2 linked regions of the Celeribacter indicus genome follow. The main gene of each other region encodes a partner of the protein of the gene in region 2 in a complex. Links are inferred from orthologs where the notes say so. Each region holds a gene or a part of one and is shown on either strand. Other genes may lie near its edges.

Evidence for each region. The genes of interacting proteins can lie anywhere in the genome.
Region 1: the proteins of carA (region 2) and carB are in contact, whole or in part, in a solved structure (PDB 1KEE), measured with the Escherichia coli proteins. The link is inferred for Celeribacter indicus from one-to-one orthologs.

The regions. Positions count from the first base shown.
Region 1 is NZ_CP004393.1:3,692,255-3,696,187, reverse strand. Bases 71-3,933 are described here. They hold carB (carbamoyl-phosphate synthase large subunit), read right to left. Parts: upstream 3,631-3,933; coding sequence 271-3,630; downstream 71-270. Other genes in these bases: P73_RS18195 (glycosyltransferase 87 family protein), read right to left, coding at 3,759-3,933. UniProt on the Escherichia coli protein: Large subunit of the glutamine-dependent carbamoyl phosphate synthetase (CPSase).
Region 2 is NZ_CP004393.1:3,231,090-3,234,136, forward strand. Bases 21-2,997 are described here. They hold carA (glutamine-hydrolyzing carbamoyl-phosphate synthase small subunit), read left to right. Parts: upstream 21-915; coding sequence 916-2,079; downstream 2,080-2,997. Other genes in these bases: P73_RS15955 (DUF3008 family protein), read right to left, coding at 21-147; P73_RS15960 (GatB/YqeY domain-containing protein), read right to left, coding at 270-728; P73_RS26675 (hypothetical protein), read right to left, coding at 2,153-2,278; P73_RS26330 (hypothetical protein), read right to left, coding at 2,272-2,511; P73_RS15975 (glycosyltransferase family 2 protein), read left to right, coding at 2,886-2,997. Also shown: more of P73_RS15955, read right to left, coding at 1-20; more of P73_RS15975, read left to right, coding at 2,998-3,047. UniProt on the Escherichia coli protein: Small subunit of the glutamine-dependent carbamoyl phosphate synthetase (CPSase).

The DNA of each region.
Region 1 (3,933 bases), 460 kb from region 2 along the record:
GGAAAGAAATGTCCATGATCGAGAGCAGGAGGCCGAAGTCTTCCCCCGGATATTCCGGCTGTCAGTTGGTCTGCTTGATGACATCCAGATCCCGATGGAGGCGGCGAACGCCGCGGACAAAACCCGTGACGAGGACATCTTCGTTGCCGATCCCGCGCCTCGCGATATTTCTTTTCCGGTTCGCTGGCGCCGCGTGGGCAGGCAGAACGCAAAACGCCCCGCTGCGGCGCGGGGCGTTTCGGTTCGTGGACTTTCCGATGTGGCCGAGCCTCACCCCTCCTGAAGGCTCTGCACCTCGATCTCGCCCTCTTCGCGCGACTTGATCGCCATCGCCGCGGCGTGGCTGGCCGCGGCCGTGGTGAAATAGGGGATCTTGTCGTAGAGCGCGACGGAGCGGATCTCGCGCGAGTCCTCGACCGCCTGAGCGCCCTCGGTCGTGTTCAGCACCAGGGCGATCTCGCCGTCCTTCATCATGTCGACGATGTTCGGGCGGCCCTCGTAGACCTTGTTCACGATCTGGCTCCCGACGCCGTGTTCCTTGAGGAATTTCGCCGTGCCGCGGGTCGCGATGATCTCGAAGCCGAGATCGGAGAGCGTCCTGATCGCCTCCACCATCTTCGGTTTCTTGTCGTAATTCTTCACCGAGACAAACACCTTGCCCGACCGCGGCAGGTCCGATCCGGCGCCCATCTGCGACTTCAGGAAGGCGCGGGCAAAGCTCTTGTCGGCGCCCATGACCTCGCCCGTCGAGCGCATCTCCGGCCCGAGGATCGTATCGACGCCGGGGAAGCGGGCAAAGGGCAACACCGCCTCCTTCACCGCGAACCGGCCGGTTCCGGCGGGATCGACCAGGTCGAAGGCGTCGAGCTTCTCGCCCGCCATCAGCCGCGCGGCGATGGAGGCGATGGGGCTGTTCACCGCCTTGGCGACGAAGGGCACGGTGCGCGAGGCGCGCGGGTTGACCTCGATGAGGTAGATCACGTCGTCCTTGACCGCGTATTGCACGTTCATCAGGCCCACGACGTTGAGCGCGAGCGCGAGCGCCTCGGTCTGGCGCTTCAGCTCCTCGATGATTTCGGGCTTGAGCGAGTAGGGCGGCAGGGAACAGGCGCTGTCGCCGGAATGCACGCCCGCCTCCTCGATATGCTGCATGATGCCCGCGACATGGACCTTTTCCCCGTCGCAGAGCGCGTCCACGTCGATTTCCGTCGCGCCCGAAAGATAGCTGTCGAGCAGCACGGGGCTGTCGCCGGAGACCACGACGGCGTCGCGGATGTAGCGTTCGAGCCCTTCCATGTCGCGCACGATCTCCATCGCGCGGCCCCCCAGAACATAGGAGGGGCGGATGACGAGCGGAAAGCCGATGCCGGCGGCGATCTCGATGGCCTCGATGTCCGAATGGGCGATGCCGTTCTTCGGCTGCTTGAGATCGAGACGGTTCACGAGATCCTGGAAGCGTTCGCGGTCCTCTGCGAGGTCGATCGCATCGGGCGTGGTCCCGAGGATCGGGATGCCCTCCGCCTCGAGCGCGTTCGCGAGTTTCAGCGGCGTCTGTCCGCCGAACTGGACGATCACCCCGTGCAGCGTGCCGTTCGACTGCTCCACCCGCAGGATCTCCATGACGTGTTCGAAGGTCAGCGGCTCGAAATAGAGCCGGTCGGAGGTGTCGTAATCGGTCGACACGGTCTCCGGGTTGCAGTTGATCATGATCGTCTCGTAGCCCTGTTCGGTCAGCGAGAAACAGGCATGGCAGCAGCAGTAGTCGAACTCGATCCCTTGCCCGATCCGGTTCGGCCCGCCGCCGAGAATGACCACTTTCTTGCGATCCGAGGGCCGCGCCTCGCATTCCACGTCGCCCATCATCGGGGCCTCGTAGGTGGAATACATATAGGGGGTCTGGGCCTCGAATTCGGCGGCACAGGTGTCGATCCGCTTGAACACGGCGGTGACGCCGAGGTTGCGGCGCGCGCGGCGCACGTTGGCCTCGTCGCGGCCGGTGAGCTTGGCGAGCCGGGCATCGGTGAAGCCCATCATCTTCAGCCGGCGCAGCCCTTCCTCGGTCACCGGCAGGCCGGATTTGCGGATCTCGCATTCGGTGGCCATGATCTCCCGGATGCGGGCGAGGAACCAGGGATCGAAACTGTTGATCTCGTTGATCTCGTCATCGGTGAAACCGAAGCGCATCGCCTGCGCGATCACCCGCAGCCGGTCGGGCGTGGCGCGGGCGAGCTCGCGGGTCAGCGTCTTGTCGATCATCTGCTGGGCGGCCTCATCGGCGCCGAGGAAGATGCGCGGCAGCGTGTCCGCGGCCCCCTCCGCCTCGACGATCTGCGCGGGCTTCGGCATGTCGGGCAGATCGATCTCGTCGAACCCGGTCAGGCCCGACTCCATGGAGGCAAGCGCCTTCTGCATGGATTCGTGGAAGGTCCGGCCGATCGCCATCACCTCCCCCACCGATTTCATCGCGGTGGTGAGCTCCGGCTTGGAGCCGGGAAACTTCTCGAAGGCGAATTTCGGGATCTTCGTCACGACATAGTCGATGGTCGGCTCGAAACTGGCGGGCGTCACCTTGGTGATGTCGTTGTCGAGCTCGTCGAGCGTGTAGCCCACCGCGAGCTTCGCGGCGATCTTCGCGATGGGAAAGCCCGTGGCCTTCGAGGCGAGCGCCGAGGAGCGCGACACGCGCGGGTTCATCTCGATCACCACCATGCGCCCGTCCGCCGGGTTCACCGCCCATTGCACGTTCGAGCCGCCGGTCTCCACCCCGATCTCGCGCAGCACGTTGATCGAATGCGTGCGCATCAGCTGGTATTCCTTGTCGGTCAGCGTCAGCGCGGGGGCGACGGTGACCGAGTCGCCGGTGTGCACGCCCATCGGATCGACGTTCTCGATGGAACAGACGATGATCGCGTTGTCGGCGCGGTCGCGCACCACCTCCATCTCGTATTCCTTCCAGCCGAGAAGGCTCTCGTCCACGAGGATCTGCGCCACCGGCGAGGCCTCGAGCCCCGAGCGGCAGATCTTTTCGTAATCGTCGCGGTTGTAGGCCACGCCGCCGCCGGTGCCGCCGAGGGTGAAGGCCGGGCGGATGATCGCCGGCAGGCCGATATGCTCGAGCGCCTCCATCGCGATGGCCATGCCCGCGGCGATGTCGTAGGTGCCGTTCTCACGCTTCGGCGCGGCGACGATATCGGCCTTCGGGTTCTCGATGCCGAGGCGGTCCATCGCTTCGCGGAACAGCTTGCGGTCCTCGGCCATCTCGATGGCATCGCGTTTCGCGCCGATCAGCTCGACGCCGAATTTCCCGAGCACGCCGAGATCGTCGAGCTTGAGCGCGGTGTTCAGCCCGGTCTGCCCGCCCATCGTCGGCAAGAGCGCGTCGGGGCGCTCCTTCTCGATGATCTTCGCGACGACCTCGGGGGTGATCGGTTCGATATAGGTCGCATCGGCCATGCCCGGATCGGTCATGATCGTGGCGGGGTTCGAGTTCACGAGGATGACCCTGTAGCCCTCCTCCTTCAGCGCCTTGCAGGCCTGCGCGCCGGAATAGTCGAATTCGCACGCCTGCCCGATGATGATCGGCCCCGCCCCAATGATCATGATCGACGAAATATCGGTTCTCTTCGGCATGGCGGACCCCGGCAATGTTGTGAGCAGCGTGTCGCGCGGCTTCCGTGCAGGACCCGCGCAAATTGTCGTGGGTTATAGCCATGGGGCGGCGAGGTGCAAGACCCTGCGGCAGGGCTGTCGTCAGAAATTCATCTGGGCGAAGCGGCGCGGGATCCGGCGCGCGCCGGAAGCAGCACATGAAGCGTCAGTCCGAGCAGCATCAGTAGCGGAGGGATCTGGCTCACCATGAGGGGTTCGTTGAAGGGAATGAGCGCGCTGTAGAGCGGAAAGGAAAACAGGATCGCGAAAGCTGCGAGCCAGAGC
Region 2 (3,047 bases):
TCCCGCCATCTCCGCCAGCTCGTTCTCGGTGAGGGTCTCGTACATGTTCCTCGAGGCGCCGCGCAGATCGCCCTCCCTCACCTCACCCCGCTTCGCGGCAAGGGCCGTACCGGCGTCGCGTTTCAAAGGTCTCATTTCCATGTTCATGGTCCTTCCTCCTTTCCATCACGAAGGACGAACACGAGAGGCGCCGCACTGTTCCCCGTCGCCCGCGGACAAGAAAAAAGCCGCCGAAACCGGCGGCTTTTCGTTGAAATCATGGGCGGGTCTCAGCCGAGTTTCGCCTTCACGAGCGGTCCGACCGCGCCGAAATCCATCTGTCCGGTGTATTTCGACTTCAGAACGCCCATCACCTTGCCCATGTCGCGAATGCTATCGGCACGGGTCTCGGCGATCGCGTCGGACACCGCCTTCTCGGTCTCCGCGGGCGTGAGCTGACGCGGCAGGAACCCCTCGATCACGGTGATCTCCGCGCGTTCCTTCTCCGCCAGTTCGAGCCGCCCGCCTTCCTCGAACGCCTTCGCGCTCTCCTGCCGCTGCTTGACCATTTTGCCAAGGATGCCGAGCACTTCGCTGTCGGAAACGCTCTCCTCCTTGCCTTCGCCGCGGGCGGCGATCTCGCGGTCCTTGATCGCGGCGTTGATCAGGCGCAGGGTGGCCAGCCTTTCGCTGTCCTTTTCCCTCATCGCCTCCTTGAGCGCGGCGTTGATCCGGTTACGCATATCCATATGGGCCTCATCCCCTGACGATGTCGCAAGTGCGCACCATACCCAATGCGCCGGACCTTCTCAACCGCTGATGGGAGCGATAACATGCGGAAATCGCGGCACCGCAGAAATGCGCCGCGCTCGCCTTGACGCCGCAGGCCGGGTTCCTTAGGTTCCGGCCAATTTTGCCCCTGGAGGAGAGTCGCGCATGGCATCTGGTCAACAGTCCGGAAAACCGACCGCTTGTCTGGCCCTGGCCGACGGGACGGTCTTCTACGGGAAGGGCTTCGGCGCGACCGGCACCACCACTGCCGAGCTGTGCTTCAACACCGCGATGACCGGCTATCAGGAGATCATGACCGATCCCTCCTATGCCGGACAGGTCGTCACCTTCACCTTTCCGCATGTCGGCAATGTCGGCGTGAATGCCGAGGACGACGAGACCGCCGACCCGGTCGCCGCGGGCATGGTCGTCAAATGGGACCCGACCGAACCGTCGAACTGGCGCGCGCAGGAGGAGCTCGGACCCTGGCTCGAAAAGCGGGGCCGCATCGGCATGGGCGGGGTGGACACCCGCCGGCTGACCCGCGCGATCCGCCAGCAGGGCGCGCCCCATGTCGCCATCGCCCACGATCCCGAGGGCAATTTCGACATCGAGGCCCTCGTTGGACAGGCGCGCAGCTTCTCCGGCCTCGTGGGCCTCGACCTCGCCCGCGACGTCACCTGCGCGCAATCCTACAGGTGGGACGAAATGCGGTGGGCCTGGCCCGATGGTTTCCCGAAACGGGAGGGCAAGGGGTTCAAGGTCGTCGCCGTCGATTTCGGCGCGAAACGCAACATCCTGCGCTGCCTCGCCTCGGCGGGCTGCGACGTCACCGTGCTCCCGGCCACCGCCACCGCCGAGGAGGTGCTGGCCCATGAGCCCGACGGCGTCTTCCTGTCGAACGGTCCGGGCGACCCGGCGGCGACGGGCACATATGCCGTGCCGATGATCCAGGGCGTGCTGGAGCGCGACCTGCCGGTCTTCGGCATCTGCCTCGGCCACCAGATGCTTGCCCTCGCCCTCGGCGCCAAGACGATCAAGATGAACCACGGCCACCATGGCGCCAACCATCCGGTGAAGGATCTCGACACCGGCAAGGTCGAGATCACCTCGATGAACCACGGCTTCACGGTCGATGCGCAATCGCTGCCCGCCGGGGTGAAGGAGACCCATATCTCGCTCTTCGACGGCTCGAACTGCGGCATCGCGCTCGAGGGACGTCCGGTGTTTTCGGTGCAGTACCACCCCGAGGCCTCGCCGGGGCCGATGGACAGCTACTATCTCTTCGAGCGCTTCGCTGCGGCGATGGCAGCGCGCGAAACCGCCTGACGGCGACGGCGACAGGATCGGAAGACGGCCCGCGCGGCATCGCCGCACGATGGCAGCGGGCGCTTTCCGACGCTCACCCGCGAAACCTGAGCGCCTCGATCAGCGCCGCAAGCGCCGGCGTATGCTGTCTTCGGCTGGCGTAATAAAGGTGATAGCCTTCGAAGGTCTTCCGCCAGTCGGACAGCACTTCGATCAGCACACCCCGTCCATCTTGCGGACCAGCTTCTGACCCAGCCGTTGCAGATTATCGTCGGCGGTGGACAGGTCGGCGCCTTCGGCTCCTATCGCGACGGGTTCGAGCTGTTCAACAAGGCGCGCTCGGCGCAGAAAGACATTCTCGTGGTGCCGGGGGCAACGCATTACGACCTGTACGATCAGCCCGAGCCCGTGAACCAGGCCGTCGCCAAGCTCGAGGCCTTCTTCGGCGAACATTTAAGAACGTGGAGGGCATGGGAACAATCCTCCCGTGCCCTCACCGCTAAATCCGGCATGTCAATGCCAGCGGGGGTGAAGGTCCGCACGGGCGGCAGGTCGACCGGATCTGACTGCCGCACCCTGGGCCGGTTCCGGCGAGCCGGGGGACATCCTCCGGCAGGGGATCATCGGAACGCGTGCGACCGGCGGGATCTCCCGCCGTTTTTCCATCTCCGGTTAACGGCATTTTAACCCGGCACGGACAACGGTGAGCCATCGCCGGTCCATCACTCCGACCGCGCGGCAACGCAGGGTCAGGATCGCGGGGTCAGATGACATTCGATCGGCAGAGGGTTTTCCAGGGACACCCGCCCGGCGCCGCCGGAGAGGGCATGCGTCCCGCCCACGACGATCCGCAAGCGCAGCCCGAGCGGCGCAGGCCGATCGGCCAGATCCTCGTCGATATGGGCGCGCTCGCGCCCGGCGATCTCGTGCGGGCCACCGCGATCCGCCACCGGGAGGACGCCCGGATCGGCGACATCCTCCTCGCGCAC